Regions from separate parts of the Arthrobacter jiangjiafuii genome, predicted to be linked through region 2. Evidence: predicted binding sites of a transcription regulator. Region 2 holds the regulator's gene; the other holds the start of a gene.
The links. The regulator HrcA, encoded in region 2, represses chaperone genes, less so after heat shock. The targets are predictions, from matches to a motif close to TTNGCACTCGNNNNNNNCGAGTGCNAA.

Region 1 (8,345 bases), 710 kb from region 2:
ATGTAGACGAAGGTGTTGCCGATGATGCCCGGGCATTCCTGGGCGGTGCAGAGCTGGTCGGTCATATCCAGGGTGTGGATCCCGGGGGTCGCGGCGAGTGCATCCAGCGGTGAGACGGCGGCCAGGAGCTGGGTGCGCGGCAGGGTGCACGCCGTGGTGTCGAGGTTGTTGGCGTCCAGGCACTTGACCATGTCGAAGTCGAAGCGGGGGTTGTCCCGCATGGCAAGCACGTCGATTCCGGCAGCAGTGAAGGGGGCAACCCCTGCCTCGTAGCCGTCGGCCAGGGTTTCCTCCGCCGAGCTGGGCTTGGAGACGGATGCGACCGTGAAGACAGCGTCGGGAACCGTTTGCTGCACGTAGTCGGAGGAGGCCGCGTTGAACGCGTTGCATTCCTCGCTGCGGCTTTCGGCGGCGGCGCCGTAGCGGCAGCCCGGCTTGAGCAGCGCCACGAGGTGCCAGTTGTTCGCCTTGGCCACCGGGCCCAGGGCGGACAGCCACTGCTGGGCATGGGAGTCCCCGAGCACCACGATGCTCTTGACGGCCCCTTCGGCGGAACCGATCCGCAGGCAGCCGGCCAGCAGCGGGTCCTCCGGCAGGTAGGCCTCTTCGCAGGCGCCGTCGGTTTTCGCCCACTCGGCGCCCATGCCGGTTGAGGAGGGCTTCACCACGGCGTCGGTGGAACCGGCATATTCAAAGCCGGGGTCGAGGGCCAGCGCGCCGGGATTGTCCATCACGGTCTGCAGCCGCACGGCCTGCTCCTGGCTGCGGACGCCGGCCTGCCAGCCGGCCAGCGGCGCAGCGACCAGGGCCAGGGACGCGGCGACGACGACGGCGGTGCGCCACGGTGCCGTATTGGGCCAGGACCAGCGGCTCATTGGGTTCTCCACCAGCGAGGTGGTGAGCACGGCCAGGACGCAGGAGAGCGCGATGACGACGGCGCCGTCCAGCAGTCCGGCGTTTTCCTTCCCGGCGGTGACCAGCCAGAGCACGAGGACCGGCCAGTGCCACAGGTACAGCGCGTAGGAGTTGTTCCCCATGGCCACCAGCGGCTTGGAGGAGAGGAAGCGGTCCGCGCCGGCCCGGCTGCCGGTGTCTCCGGCGGTGATGATCAGGGCCGCGGCCAGCGTGGGCCACAGCGCCATGTAGCCGGGGAACTGCTGCTGCACCTGCAGGAGGACTCCGCAGCTGAGCATCGCAGCAACACCGATCCACCCCATGATGATGCGCGGGATCCGGCCAAAGCGCAGATACGGCAGGGCCAAGGCCAGCAGCGAGCCGAGAGCGAACTCCCACAGGCGGGTCCGGGTGTCGAAGTAGGCATATCCCTGGTTCACGGCCGTCTGCCAGATGGAAAAGGCCAGCGAGCACAGGAAGACCGCTCCGAAGACTCCGAGCAGGACATGCCGGTAGCGCAGCCGCAGCCGGTTGGCCGCGAAGGCGGCACCGGCGAAGATCAGCGGCCAGAGGATGAAGACCTGTCCCTGGACGGAGAGGGACCAGAAGTGCTGCAGCGGGCTGGCCGCACTGTTGTCCCGGGCGTAGTAGTCCACTGAGCTGTTGGCCAGGGTCCAGTTCTGCACGTAGAACAGCGAGGACCAGACCTGCCGGAAAATCCCGGCCCAGTCACTCTTGGGCAGCAGCCACGCGCTGGCGGCAAGCACAGCCAGCAGGACAACCACCGCGGCGGGCAGCAGGCCCTTGAAGCGGTGAAGCCAGTAGCGGCCCAGTGCCAGCGGCGCCCCGGCTTCGACCTTGCGCACAAAGGAGCCGGTCAGCAGGAAAGCGGAGATCAGGAGGAAGATGTCCACACCGCCGGAGACCCGGCCCAGCCAGACGTGGTAGAGCACCACCAGCACTACGGCCAGGGCGCGCAGGCCCTGGACTTCGGGCCGGTAGCGCCGCTGGTGCGGAGCCGAAACCACGTTAGAACTCAAAATAATTAGAACTTCCTCTGATCCGAAATACCGTTGAAGTTTACAGTTCAAACAACAGGGCACCGGCCGCGGTGTTTCTCCGGGGCGGGGATCCGGCGGTCTCCGGACAGCAAAAAGCCCCGGATCCGGTGCGGATTTCCACACTGGATCCGGGGCTTTTACGGCACCTAGTGCTGGTGGCCGTGATCTTCGTCGTTGTCGGCCGGCTTCTCCACCACGAGAGCTTCCGTGGTGAGGACCAGCGCGGCGATGGACGCCGCGTTGCGCAGCGCCGACCGCGTGACCTTGACCGGGTCGATGATCCCGGCGTCAACGAGGTTCTCGTAGACGCCGGTTGCGGCGTTGAAGCCGTGGTTGACCTCGAGGTCGGTGACCTTGGCAACAACAACCATGCCTTCGGCACCGGCGTTCTCGGCGATCCAGCGCAGCGGCTGGGCCAGTGCGCGGCGCACCAGGCCCACGGCGGTGGCGGCGTCGCCTTCGAGCTTGGCGACCTCCGGATCGGTGTCCAGGGCCTTGGCAGCGTGGACCAGTGCGGAACCGCCGCCGGCCACAATGCCCTCTTCCAGGGCTGCACGCGTGGAAGACACGGCGTCTTCGATGCGGTGCTTCTTTTCCTTCAGCTCAACCTCGGTGGCTGCGCCGACCTTGATGACACCAATGCCGCCGGAGAGCTTGGCCAGGCGTTCCTGCAGCTTCTCGCGGTCCCAGTCGGAATCCGAGCGCTCAATCTCTGCACGGATCTGGGAAACGCGGTCCGCGACGTCTGATTCCGAGCCGGTTCCGTCGACGATGGTGGTGCTGTCCTTGGTGACCGTGATGCGGCGGGCCGAACCCAGCACCTCAAGGCCAACCTGGTCCAGCTTCAGGCCCAGGTCCGGGGAGACAACCTGCGCACCGGTGAGGGTGGCGATGTCCTGCATCATGGCCTTGCGGCGGTCGCCGAAGCCGGGAGCCTTGACGGCTACCACGTTCAGGGTGCCGCGGATCTTGTTGACCACCAGGGTGGACAGGGCTTCGCCTTCAATGTCCTCGGCGATGATGAACAGCGGCTTGGAGGTCTGCAGCGCCTTTTCCAGCAGCGGCAGGAACTCGGCCACGGAGGAGATCTTGCCGGAGTTGATCAGGATCAAGGCGTCCTCGAGGACGGCTTCCTGACGCTCCGGATCGGTCACGAAGTACGGGGACAGGTAGCCCTTGTCGAACTGCATGCCCTCGGTGATGACCAGTTCGGTCTGCGTCGAGGAGGATTCCTCGATGGTGATGACGCCGTCCTTGCCGACGGTGTCAAAGGCCTTGGCGAGCAGCTCGCCGATCTCGGTGCTCTGCGCGGAGATGGCGGCGACATGCGCCACCTGGTTGCCCTGGACTTCCTTGGCATTTTCCAGCAGGCGGGCTGCCACTGCCTCCACGGCAGTCTCCATGCCGCGCTTGAGCTGGCCCGGAGCTGCGCCGGCAGCAACGTTGCGCAGGCCTTCCTTGACCAGCGCCTGGGCCAGGACGGTTGCGGTGGTGGTGCCGTCGCCGGCAACATCGTTGGTCTTGGTTGCTACTTCCTTGGCCAGCTGTGCGCCGAGGTTCTCGTACGGGTCCTCCAGCTCAACCTCACGGGCGATGGTGACGCCGTCGTTCGTGATGGTGGGAGCGCCCCAGGTCTTGGCGAGCACTACGTTGCGGCCGCGCGGGCCGAGGGTCACCTTGACGGTGTTGGCCAGCTTGTCGACGCCGGCCTCCAGCGAACGGCGGGCGGAGTCGTTGAACTCCAATTGCTTTGCCATGTGTGTGTCCTTTCCGACAGCTACATCTGCACCTGCATCAGAAAACCCCGGCCAGATTGGCCGGGGTTTCCCTTTTTCGACTACTTAACGACGATGGCCAGCACGTCGCGGGCGGACAGCACCAGGTACTCCTGGCCGCCGTGCTTGACTTCGGTTCCGCCGTACTTCGAGTAGATGACAACGTCACCTTCGGAAACATCAACCGGAACGCGGTTGCCGTTGTCGTCAACACGGCCGGGGCCTACTGCGACAACTTCGCCCTCCTGGGGCTTTTCCTTGGCGGTGTCCGGGATGACGAGGCCGGAAGCAGTGGTCTGCTCGGCTTCGAGGGGGCGGACAACAATGCGATCCTCAAGGGGCTTAATCGAGACCGACACTCGGGCTCTCCTTTGCGTAGTTACTAACGGATGGGGCCGTCGGTAGGCGCTGGCCGTCGTCGCGGTGCCGGATGGCGCTTCCCTCAGGAATTAGCACCCTCACTTGGAGAGTGCTAGCTCCGACTTTATGCAACGGTTAGCACTCGGTCAAGGCGAGTGCCAACAATCCTTTTTTGGGCTACCTGCTCCGGGAAGTTCTTTTGTTGCCTTCGTCATGCTTCCAAGTTGCCTTAGGCTCACCTAACACGGTAGCTTTCAAAGGCGCGCACACATTAGCAAACATTTCTGTGTCCTTATTGGTGGTTTCCCCGCCGGGCGGACGTTGACCTAAGCAGCTGGAGTTCCTTACCGTGAAAAACACTTTCAAGTCCCGCCTTGTCGCAGGGACCGCCCTGGCTTCCCTCCTCGCCCTCAGCGCGTGCGGCGCAGAGACCGAAGCGTCTGCCGATGCCGCGGCCAAACCGGCCAACATCACTGTGGAGCATGCCCAGGGCAGCACCGAGGTCCCGGTCAATCCCGAAACCGTCTACACCTTTGACCTCGGCGCACTGGACACCATGAACGCCCTCGACGTTGACGTCGACGGTGTTCCCGCCGCCAACTTCCCCGAGAGCCTGTCCAAGTACGCTGGCGATGACTACGCCAAGATCGGCTCCATGAAGGAGCCGGACTTCGAGGCAATCAGCGAAGGTGCCCCGGACCTGATCATCATCTCCGGCCGCGTCGCCGCGTCCTATGAAGAGCTGAGCAAGATTGCCCCCACCATCGACCTCAGCGTTGATGCTGCAGATTCGATGGCATCCTTCAAGGAAGTCACCGGCACCCTGGGCCGCATCTTCGACAAGGAGGAAGCCGCCGAAGAGAAGCTGGCAGCCATCGACGCGCGCATCGAAGAGACCAAGACCGCTGCAGCCGAAGCAGGCACCGGCCTGATCGTGATGACCAGCGGCGGGGAAATGACCGCCTACGGCGCCGGCTCCCGCTTCGGCATCATCCACGACGTCCTGGGCGTCACCCCGGTTGCCGAGATCAAGGCCGACGGCAAGCACGGCGAATCCATCACCGCCGAGTACATCGCCGATAAGAACCCCGACAACCTCTTCGTCATCGACCGTGACACCGCAGTGGGCGAGAGCGGCGAAGCCGCCGTTGCCGTCCTGGACAACGAACTGGTCAATGGCACCAACGCAGCCAAGAACGAGCGCATCACCGCGCTCAACGCCAATAGCTGGTACCTCGTGGGCTACGGCCTGAACAATGTGGACGCCATGGTGACCGAAGTCCAGAACGGTATTTCCTAACTCCTGCTTTCCACCCGCAGCCCGGGCGCCTGGCTTCATGCCGCGTGCCCGGGCCACGGAGACCGGACTTTTTGATATGAGCGCCCCTGCCGTCCCGGAACCAGGCCAGGCTTCTTCACAGCCTCCTCCCCCGGTTACCGCCCCTGCCCCGCCAGCCGCTGACGTCGCCAGCCGACGACGGCGGCTTCCGCGCGCCCTGCCCGGCCTCGCGCTGGGCGCCGCGCTGGTGCTGGTGCTGGCGGTGGCGAGCATGTTCATCGGCGTCAGCGATGTCTCGCTGCGGTCCCTGACCGCGGGCGACCCCGCGGCCTGGCAGGTCTTCTGGGTCAGCCGCGTGCCGCGCACACTGAGCATCATCCTCGCCGGCATGGCCGTCAGCGTCGCCGGACTGATCATGCAGCTGATGGCCCGTAACAAGTTCGTGGAACCCTCCACCGTGGGCACAGTTGAATCCGCATCGCTGGGCATCCTGGTCGTCACCATCCTGATTCCCGGCGCATCGATGATGCTGAAGATGTCCACTGCCACGCTATTTGCCGCCGCCGGAACAGCACTGTTCCTGCTGATCCTGCGCCGCCTGCCGCTGCGCAACACCCTCCTGGTTCCACTGGTGGGCATCATGCTCGGCGGTGTCATTTCAGCCGTAACAACCTTCTTCGCCTACCGCACCGACCTGCTGCAGACCTTGAACAGCTGGATGGTGGGCGACTTTTCCGGCGTCCTGCGCGGCCGGTACGAGCTCCTGTGGATTGTGGGACTGCTGACCGTCATCGGGTATCTGGCAGCCGACCGCTTCACCGTCGCAGGGATGGGCGCCGACTTCACCACCAACCTGGGTTTGAACTACAACCGCGTCATGGCCCTGGGACTGGTGATCGTGTCCCTGATCAGCGCCGTCGTCGTCGTCAGCGTCGGGTCCATCCCCTTCCTGGGCCTGATCGTGCCCAACCTCGTGTCGCTGCTGATCGGTGACAACGTGCGCCGGGCCGTCCCCTGGGTAGCCGTCTTCGGCGCCGGTTTTGTCCTTGCCTGCGACATCATCGGGCGCACCATCCGCTATCCGTACGAGATCCCGGTGGGTGTCATTGTCGCCGCCATCGGCAGCGTCCTCTTCCTCTACCTGCTCCTGCGAAAGCGTGCCGACCGTGGCTAAAACTGAAACCGGCCTCGAAGCTCCCGCCAGCCCGTTGCCGACGGCGTTGGTTTCCCACCGCCGGCATCCGGTCCGGTCGCTGCCGCCGAAGTTCTGGATCATCACGCTGTCAGTGGTGGCAGCAGCCCTGGTCGCCGTGTTCATGACCATTGAGCTGCGCGGGAACATCGGCTACATCCTCCCCCGCCGCGCCATCAAGGTGGCCTCCATGATCCTGGTGGCGTACGCCGTCGGGGTGTCCACCGTGTTGTTCCAGACGGTGACGTGCAACCGCATCCTGACCCCGTCGATCATGGGCTTTGATGCCCTCTACGTGCTGCTGCAGACCGTTCTGGTGTTTACCCTCGGCGGGCAGGCCGTGCTGACCATGTCCGAACCGCTGCGGTTCGCCGTCGAAATCGCCCTTATGGTGGGCTTCTCCTTCCTGCTCTACCGCTGGCTGTTCACCGGCGGCGGCAAATCCCTGCACCTGATGCTGCTGGTGGGGATCATCTTCGGCACCATGTTCCGGGGCTTCTCCTCCCTGCTCCAGCGCCTGATCGACCCCAGCGAATTCATCATCCTGCAGGACCTGTTCTTCGCGTCCTTCAACAACGTGGACGGCGCACTGCTGGGGTACTCCGGCGTCGCCGTCGCCGTCGTCAGCTTCATGGCCTGGCGGATGCGCCATTCCTTCGATGTCCTGGCCCTGGGCCGGGACACCGCCGTCAACCTTGGCGTAGACCACAAAAAGGCGGTTACCGCCACACTGGTGATCTGCTCCGTCCTGGTGGCCGTCTCCACCGCCCTGGTGGGGCCGGTGACGTTCTTCGGCCTGCTGGTGGCGTCCCTGGCCTACCAGCTGTGCTCGCATTTCCGGCACACCGCCGTGCTGCCCATTGCCGTGCTGCTCGGTGTCATTGCCTTGGTGGGCGGCCAACTGGTCCTGGAACGCATCTTCGCGTTCGACACCGCACTGAGCATTGTCATTGAGTTCGTCGGCGGCATCGTCTTCCTTATCCTGCTGCTGAGAGGCAACGTCAAATGATCTCCGTAACCGGCGTCTCCAAGTCCTATGCCAACCAAGTGGTGGTCGACGGCGTCAGCGCCGACATCAAGGAAGGCGGCATCACCTCCATCATCGGGCCCAACGGTGCCGGGAAGTCCACGCTGCTCTCCATCATGTCGCGGCTGCTGCGCATGGATGCCGGCTCCGTGAGCGTGGACGGCCTCGATGTGTTCGCCACCCCCGGGAAGGAGCTGGCCCGGAAGATGGCCATCCTCCGGCAGGACAACCAGCTGACCGTGCGCCTGACCGTGCGTGACCTGGTGGGCTTTGGCCGGTACCCGCACAACGGCGGCCGGCCCACCAGCGCCGACAAGGTCTTCATCGATGAAGCCATGGCCTACCTGGACCTCACCGCCCTGGCCGACCGCTTCGTGGACGAGCTCTCCGGCGGGCAGCGCCAGCGGGCGTTCATCGCGATGGTCCTGGCGCAGGGCACCGACTACCTGTTGCTGGACGAGCCGTTGAACAACCTGGACATGAAGCACTCGGTGGAAATGATGCGCTTGCTGCGCCGGCTCACCGACGACTTCGGCAAGACGGTGGTGCTGGTCATCCACGACATCAACTTCGCCTCCTGCTACTCCGACGACATCATTGCCATGCGGCAGGGCCGGATTATCCATCAGGGTCCGCCGTCCCGGATTATGCAGCCGGACGTGCTGCGGGACATTTACGAGATCGACATCCGCATCGAGGAGATCGACGGCAACCGGATCGGCGTCTACTTCGCCTGACGCCCTGCCCTTACCCGCGC
Region 2 (8,345 bases):
GCGGCGATCCCGCCGACGTACTGCGGGTCTCCGGCAAGACCGGTGTTGGCGTCGAAGCCCTGCTGGACCAGATTGTCCGCGAGATCCCGGCACCGCAGGGTGACCCCAACGCTCCCGCCCGTGCCATGATCTTCGACTCCGTCTATGACACCTACCGTGGAGTCGTTACCTATGTCCGCGTGATCGACGGCTCGCTGTCCCCGCGCGAGCGGATCCAGATGATGTCCACCCGGGCCAGCCATGAACTCCTCGAAATCGGTGTCAGCTCTCCGGAACCGACCCCGTCCAAGGGCCTGGGCGTCGGCGAGGTGGGCTACCTGATCACCGGCGTGAAGGACGTGCGCCTGTCCAAGGTCGGTGACACGGTCACCAACCTGGCCAAGCCGGCGTCGGAATCGCTGCCCGGCTACGCCGACCCGAAGCCCATGGTGTTCTCCGGGCTGTATCCCATCGACGGCGCCGACTATCCGGTGCTGCGCGACGCGCTGGAAAAGCTGATGCTCAATGATGCCGCGCTGGTGTACGAACCCGAGACGTCCGCGGCGCTGGGCTTCGGCTTCCGCGTGGGCTTCCTGGGCCTGCTGCACCTGGAAATCACCCGCGAACGGCTCGAGCGTGAGTACAACCTGGACCTGATCTCCACCGCACCCAACGTGGAGTACGAGGTGACGCTGGAGGACAAGAAGGTGGTCACGGTGACCAACCCCAGCGAGTACCCCGAAGGCAAGATCAAAGAGGTCCGCGAGCCGATGGTCTCGGCCACGATCCTGGCGCCGAACGAATTTGTCGGTGCCATCATGGAGCTGTGCCAGGCCCGCCGCGGCGTCCTGGGCGGCATGGACTATCTCTCCGAGGATCGGGTGGAAATCCGGTACCGCCTGCCGCTGGCCGAGATCGTTTTCGACTTCTTCGACATCCTCAAATCCAAGACCCGCGGCTACGCCTCGCTGGACTGGAAGGCCGACGGCGAACAGGTCGCCGACCTGGTCAAGGTGGACATCCTGCTCCAGGGCGAACAGGTGGACGCCTTCAGCTCCATCACGCACAAGGACAAGGCGTACTCCTACGGCGTCATGATGACCGGCAAGCTCCGCGAACTGATTCCGCGCCAGCAGTTCGAGGTGCCCATCCAGGCGGCCATCGGCTCCCGGATCATCGCCCGCGAATCCATCCGCGCCATCCGCAAGGACGTGCTGGCCAAGTGCTACGGCGGCGACATCAGCCGTAAGCGCAAGCTGCTCGAAAAGCAGAAGGAAGGCAAGAAGCGCATGAAGATGGTGGGCCGCGTCGAGGTTCCCCAGGAAGCCTTCGTTGCTGCCCTTTCCTCCGACGAATCCAAGGACAAAGCCAAGAAGTGACACCCAGTGCACTGCCCCTCGGGGACCCGGCACCCGTAGACGGACTGCTGCCCGCCCAGGCAGCGGAAGGAGCAGTGGACCGGAAGTTCGGACTCTACGTCCACATTCCGTTCTGCTCCGTCCGCTGCGGCTACTGCGATTTCAATACCTACACCGCCACTGAACTGGGCGGCGGGGCGTCGCAGGCCGCCTACGGCGGCACAGCGCAGCAGGAAGTGGCGCTGGCCGCCCGCGTCCTGAAGGCCTCAGGGCTGCCGGACCGTCCGCTCAGCACCGTCTTCTTCGGCGGCGGCACGCCTACGCTGCTGCCCGCCGAGGACCTGGCCGGGATCCTGAAATCCGCCATCGGCGCATGGGGGCTGGTTCCCGGCGCCGAGGTCACCACCGAGGCCAACCCCGACTCGGTCACCCCGGAGTCCCTGCAGCTGCTGGCCGACGCCGGATTCACCCGCGTCTCCTTCGGCATGCAGTCGGCCGTACCTCATGTGCTGGCGGTCCTGGACCGCACGCACACGCCGTCACGGGTTCCGCTGGCCGTGCAGTGGGCGCGCGACGCCGGACTCAAGGTGAGCGTTGACCTGATCTACGGCACGCCGGGGGAGTCGCTGGCGGACTGGGAATTCTCGGTCAAAGAGGCTCTGAGCTACGAGCCGGACCACATTTCGGCCTATGCGCTGATCATTGAGGACGGCACCAAGCTGGCCGCCCGGATGCGCCGCGGCGAAGTCCCGCCGATCGACGACGACGACCATGCGGACAAATATCTGCTCGCCGACGAACTGATGACCGCCGCAGGGCTGTCCTGGTACGAAGTGAGCAACTGGTCGCGCACACCCGCTGACCAGTGCCGGCACAACCTGGCCTACTGGCGCAGCGACGACTGGTGGGGCGTCGGCCCCGGCGCGCATTCCCACGCCGGCGGCGTGCGCTGGTGGAATGCCAAGCACCCGACCGCCTACGCCCAGCGGCTGGGCGCCGGGGAATCTCCGGCTGTGGGCCGCGAGACGCTCGACGCCGAAACCCGGTACGTGGAAGATGTCATGCTGCGCACGCGGTTGGCCGAGGGGCTGGAGCTTTCCCGGCTGAAGGACTCCGGGCGCCTTGCCGTCGCGGGCCTGATGGCCGACGGCCTGGTGGATCCGAAGGCGGCACTGACCGGACGCGTGCTGCTGACTACCAAGGGCCGCCTGCTGGCTGACGCCGTCGTCCGCCGCCTGCTGCCGGACTAGCGGTGACTAGCCCGCACAGCAACACAAAAAGGCCCCTGACCGGCAGCAATGCCGGCCCGGGGCCTTTGTCTTTGGTTCCTACTGTCAGCGGATGCGGCGCAGGTTCAGCCGGTAACGGTAGGGCCGCCCGCGGTTGACCGCAATGCCTGCCACCACGGAGGACACGGCGATGGCCACCCAGAGCAGCGCATTGATGATGGCAAAGATCCAGCCGATTCCCGGGATGAAGGACAGCAGCCAGGCCAGCAGCGCAAGGATGGTGGGGGGAAGCGTGAAGTTCAGTGCTTCCTTGGATTCCTGGGCGGTGAACGGGCCGCGGTCCCGGAAGACCAGATAAATGACCAGGGACGGAACGAAGCCCAGGATGCCGCCGAAATGCGCCATCGTGGCCCATTGCCGGTCTTCTGATGCCGTCAGGGGCAGCGCGTTGGCCGGAGCACCCTGATAGAGGGGACGCTCGCCGGAACTCCGGTCGTCGGGGTGGGGCTGGTGGTTCTGACGTGTGTTCGACACTGCTGTTTCCTTTTGACTCTTGACGCTGATGGAGCGGCACGCCTTGTGGAGCTAAACGCTGCTGAGTATCTCATCTAGAGTACTGGCAAGCGGGCCGGGATCGGGCATACACGCCGCGGGGCGGCAGCTACGGAACCGTGAGGAAATCGATGACTTCCTCCACCCGGCCCAGCAGTGACGGCTCCAGATCGGCATACGATGTGACCGAACCCAGCAGCTTTTTCCAGCCGATCGCCACGTCCGTGTGGTTCCTGTGCGGCCAGCCCAGACCTTTGAGGATGCCGGTCTTCCAATCCTCGTTCCGCGGCACCACCGGCCAGGCAGCCAGGCCGATCGCCGTCGGCTTGATGGCCTGCCAGACATCCACATACGGATGGCCCACTATGAGCACATTCCCGCGGGCCCCCGGGGAGGTCATGGCCTCGGCGGCGATCCGCGATTCCTTGGAACCGGGCACCAGATGGTCCACCAGGATGCCCAGCCGGCGGCCGGGTCCGGGTCCGAACTCCTTGACCGCCGCGTACAGGTCATCCACGCCATGCAGGGGCTCGACGACGATGCCCTCCACCCGCAGGTCATCGCCCCAGACCTTCTCCACCAGTTCGGCGTCGTGCTTTCCCTCCACCCAGATGCGGCTGGCCTTGGCGGTGCGGGCCCGGACGTTCTCCACCCGGACCGAGCCGGACGCCGTCCGCCGGGACGCGGGGGCAGCGGCCTTCACAGCCGGAACCACCTCCACCGGCTCGCCGTCCAGCAGGAAGCCGAAGCCCAGCTCAAAGGACTTGGTCTTGCCGCGCCGGTCCTCCAGCACCATCAGGTGCAGCCCGCCGGACTTCTCCACCCGGACCACCGCACCGACCCAGCCGGTCTGCACGTCTTCAAGCACGAGTCCGGCTTCGGCACCCACTTTGGGCAGCACCCGGCGGGCCGGAGCGCTGATGTCCTGGGGCCCCCACGAAAAGTTCGACACGGGTGTTTCCTCGCTGTTGTTGGGCCGCGCGCAGTTGGACAGGGCGCACGTCTGCGCGTGCACGGCACGGACTTTCAATGCTAACAACGTCCCTGATCCGTATTAGACTTAGCACTTGGGCATGGTGAGTGCTAACGACACGCGGCCCGAAACGCAACGGACAACGCCGGACATCAGCGAGGGAGGACAACCATGAGTGAACCACGCAGACTCGAGGTGCTCCGCGCGATTGTCGAGGATTACGTGCATTCGCGTGAGCCCGTCGGATCCAAGGCCCTGGTGGAACGCCACCGTCTGGGTGTTTCCAGCGCCACGATCCGCAACGACATGGCTGCCCTGGAGGAAGAGGGCCTGATTGTCGCCCCGCATACCTCCGCCGGGCGCATCCCCACCGATAAGGGCTACCGCCTGTTCGTGGACCGGATCTCCGACGTCAAGCCGCTGTCCGCGGCCGAACGCAAAGCCATCCAGACCCTGCTCGAGGGCGCCGAAGACCTCGACGACGTCATGGAACGCACCGTGCGGCTGCTGTCCCAGCTGACCAACCAGGTGGCAGTGGTGCAGTACCCGCATCTGGGCAACGCACAGGTGCGCCACATCGAGTTTGTCCTGCTGGCTCCGGCACAGGTGCTGGTGGTGCTGATCTCCACCACGGGCCGGGTGGAGCAGCGTGTTGTACCGGTTCCGGATCCCGTGACCGAACCCGACCTGATGGCCCTGCGCCAGCATTTCCTGGCGTCGCTGAGCGGCACCCCGCTGACCCGGATCACCGGCCACCTGGCTGAATGCCTGGCCACCGTGCCGGTGCATAAGCGCCGCACCGCAACGGTCCTGGCCCGTTCGCTGGAACAGCTGGCCGGCATCAACCGCGAAGACCGTATGGTGATGGCCGGGACAGCCAATCTGGCCCGGTCCACCGTGGACTTCCCGCTTACCATCGGCCCCATCCTCGAGGCACTCGAGGAACAAGTGGTCATGCTCCGGTTGTTGTCCGAGATGGAACAGGATGCCCGCGGCGTCTCGGTGCGGATCGGACGGGAAAACCCGCACGGCTCGCTCTCCGAAGCCTCCGTCGTGGCCACCGGCTACGGACCCGACGCTTCGGCGAAGGTGGGGGTCCTGGGCCCCACACGCATGGACTACCCCAACACGATGTCAACAGTGCGGGCCGTGGCCCGTTATCTGTCCCGGATACTGAACAACTAGAAAAGCGTTAGACAATACAGCTACAGCAGTTCTCCGGCTGTTCCGCTGCCCGAGGGCCGCGGAAACCGGGAAAGGCCTTCGCGCAGAAGGCGCCGCGCCAACATGCGGGAACTGCCAATTACAGGAAGCGATGTGCACGAGTGAGCGATCACTACCAGGTTCTGGGTGTCGGACGCGACGCCACGGGCGAAGAAATCAAGAAGGCCTACCGCAAGCTGGCCCGCAAGCTGCACCCCGACGTCAACCCCGCCCCCGGGGCACAGGATGAGTTCAAGGCCGTAACCCACGCCTACGAAGTGCTCGCCGACCCGCAGAAGCGCCGGATCTACGACACCACGGGCAACGAAAACGGCAATGACAACGGTTTCGGCGGCGGCGCGGGCTTCAGCGGCCAGGGCTTCGGCTTCCAGGACATTTTCGACACCTTCTTCGGCGGCGCCGCGGGAGGCGGAGGACGCGGACCGGCCTCACGCACCCGCCGCGGCCAGGACGCCCTGATCAACGTCCGGATCGACCTGAAGGATGCCGTCTTCGGCACCAACAAGAAGATCGAGGTCGACACCGCCGTCACCTGCCCCACCTGTGACGGCAGCTGCTGCCAGCCCGGCACCTCCCCGCGGACCTGCGACATCTGCCATGGAACCGGGCAGGTGCAGCGCGCGGTCCGGTCGATCCTGGGCCAGGTCATGACCACCGCGCCGTGCGGGTCCTGCCAGGGCTACGGCACGGTCATTCCCGACCCCTGCCACGAATGCGCCGGCGAAGGCCGCGTCCGCAGCCGCCGCAGCCTGAACATCAAGATCCCCGCAGGCGTTGCCACCGGCACCCGCATCCAGCTGGGCGGCCAGGGCGAAGCAGGCACCGCCGGCGGACCGCAGGGCGACCTGTACGTGGAAATCCGGGTCAACGCCGATCCCACCTTCGTACGTGAAGGCGATGACCTGCACGCCACCCTGACGGTGCCCATGACGGCAGCGGCCCTGGGCTCGGTCATCAACTTTGAAACCTTCGACGGCGACCGCGAAATCACGGTCAAGGCCGGCACCCAGTCCGGCGAAATCAGCACCCTGAAGGGCCTGGGCGTCACCCACCTGCGCGGTTACGGCCGCGGTGACCTGCTGGTCCACCTTCATGTGGAGACCCCGCAGAAGCTGGATTCCGAGCAGGAGGAACTGCTGCGCAAGCTCGCGCAGCTGCGCGGCGAAGAATACGCCGAGGGCCGTCTGGCCAACAGTGGAACGGGTGTGTTCGCCCGGCTGCGGGACCGCCTGGGCAATCACTGACCAATGACCAATCCGATCTTCTTCGGTGAGCCCGGCGCCGTCCGCGCCGCCGGCCCCGGGTCAGTTTTTGTGCTCGAAGGACCCGAGGCCCACCACGCCGTGGCGGTGAAGCGGCTGGCGCCGGGCGAACCGGTGGACATTGTCGACGGCGCCGGACGCCGGCTCACCGGCACGGTCTCCGCCGTCGCTCCGGCACGGCTGGAAGTCGACGTCGCCGTCGTCAGCGAGGAGGACGGACCCGCCGACACGCTGATCCTGGTCCAGGCCCTCGCCAAGGGCGGCCGCGACGAGCAGGCGGTCGAGGCGGCAACGGAGCTGGGAGTACATACGGTCATTCCCTGGCAGTCCGAACGCAGCATTGTCCGCTGGCGCGCCGACAAAGCGGCCAAGGGACAGGCAAAGTGGCAGGGGATCGTTACCGCGGCGGCCAAGCAGTCCCGCCGTTCAGTGATTCCGCAGGTCGAAGGGGTCGTTGACTCCAAGGACCTTGCACGCCGGCTGGCAACGGTGGACCTGGTGCTGGTGCTGCATGAGGAGGCCGACGGCGCCTTGGTGCCGGCGGTCCATGACGCCCGGCGGCGGGCAGGGGACCGGCCGCTGAGCATTGCCGTGGTGGTGGGGCCCGAAGGCGGCATCAGCGGCGGCGAAGTGGAGCTGCTGCGCTCCGGCGGCGCGGTGGCGGTACGGCTGGGACAGCACGTGATGCGTTCCTCCACGGCCGGCCCGGCAGCACTGGCTGTCCTGAATTCCGCGCTGGGCCGCTGGTAGCACGCCGGGCGGCTGGCAGGTGAGAACCAGCGGCCGGCGGAACTACTTAAGGTCGGAGTGGATGCTCACGCGCTTGGAATCCTCATTGGCCCGCTCGGTGCCGTGGAAGACACTCACGCTGTAGTCCCCGGGAGAGAGCTCCACGGTAAAGCTGTAGAGGGAGGTTCCGCCTGTGGGCGCCTCAAGGTCGGCGAAGCCGCTTTCGACGGCAGCTGCCGCAGGCCGGCCGTCCACGATCGGTTCCACCCGCCAGGAGAGCTGGCCGCCTTCGGACCGGGCTGCCCCGCTGACCGTGAGGGAGGTCGGATTCCCGGATCCCTCCTGCGGGTCAATGATCCAGATCGGCGCCACGAGCGTTGCGTCACGCTGCAGTTCCCCTTCCAGCACCTCGTGCCCGAAGGCCCGGTAGCCGGCCTTGCCATCCACCAGCAGCACCACGGAGGGTGTATGCCCTACGGTGGTCAGGCCTGCATTGGCGGCAGCGGCAGTGGCGGTGTACACCAGCTGCTGGATGGCGCGGTGGGCCATACCTGCATCGAGGGAGGTCTTGAACGCGTCGGCGGAAAGATCCACCGTGATGACGTTTTTGGCCGAGATGGAAGCGGTGACGGATTCGGCTTTGTGCCACGGATTGAAATAGTCCGGATCGGAGGGTGCGCCGGCGGTCATCGCCTGAACGGCCTCACTGATCGGATCCCCGTCCTTCTCCGCTGGCTGGAATTCGCGGTACAGCAGAACATCGGAACCGTTCAGCCCCAGCCAATACACGGGGATCAGGCCCGGCGCGGTCTCTCCGCCGGGAAGCGTCGCCACGGTCATGGGCGAGGAGGCGGCCCGTGCGGCGTCGCCAAAGGACGTCGGCATGGAGGTGGTGGGGTTCGCTGCCACTACGCCGCAGCCGCTAAGGAGCAGTGAAGAGGCCGCGAGCAGGCCAAGGGTCCGCCGGCCCGGGGGGCGGTTCCGCCATGTGGTCATACCGTCCTCCTCTCCCAGCGTCAGTTTCCGGGAGCTTTCCCGG

Region 1: the regulator HrcA is predicted to act here: its motif matches at 4,226-4,252, upstream of groES (co-chaperone GroES).

The regions. Positions count from the first base shown of each region.
Region 1 covers NZ_CP076022.1:2,821,973-2,830,317, forward strand. The annotation lists gene KKR91_RS13190 (acyltransferase family protein) at 1-1,934, opposite strand, end outside; gene groL (chaperonin GroEL) at 2,102-3,712, opposite strand; gene groES (co-chaperone GroES) at 3,793-4,089, opposite strand; gene KKR91_RS13205 (siderophore ABC transporter substrate-binding protein) at 4,440-5,390, shown strand; gene KKR91_RS13210 (ABC transporter permease) at 5,467-6,543, shown strand; gene KKR91_RS13215 (iron chelate uptake ABC transporter family permease subunit) at 6,536-7,570, shown strand; gene KKR91_RS13220 (iron ABC transporter ATP-binding protein) at 7,567-8,325, shown strand; gene KKR91_RS13225 (MalY/PatB family protein) at 8,313-8,345, opposite strand, start outside.
Region 2 covers NZ_CP076022.1:2,111,448-2,119,792, reverse strand. The annotation lists gene lepA (translation elongation factor 4) at 1-1,358, shown strand, start outside; gene hemW (radical SAM family heme chaperone HemW) at 1,355-2,587, shown strand; gene KKR91_RS09960 (DUF4870 domain-containing protein) at 2,672-3,100, opposite strand; gene KKR91_RS09955 (DUF3097 domain-containing protein) at 3,228-4,070, opposite strand; gene hrcA (heat-inducible transcriptional repressor HrcA) at 4,263-5,276, shown strand; gene dnaJ (molecular chaperone DnaJ) at 5,417-6,559, shown strand; gene KKR91_RS09940 (16S rRNA (uracil(1498)-N(3))-methyltransferase) at 6,563-7,327, shown strand; gene KKR91_RS09935 (GerMN domain-containing protein) at 7,370-8,302, opposite strand.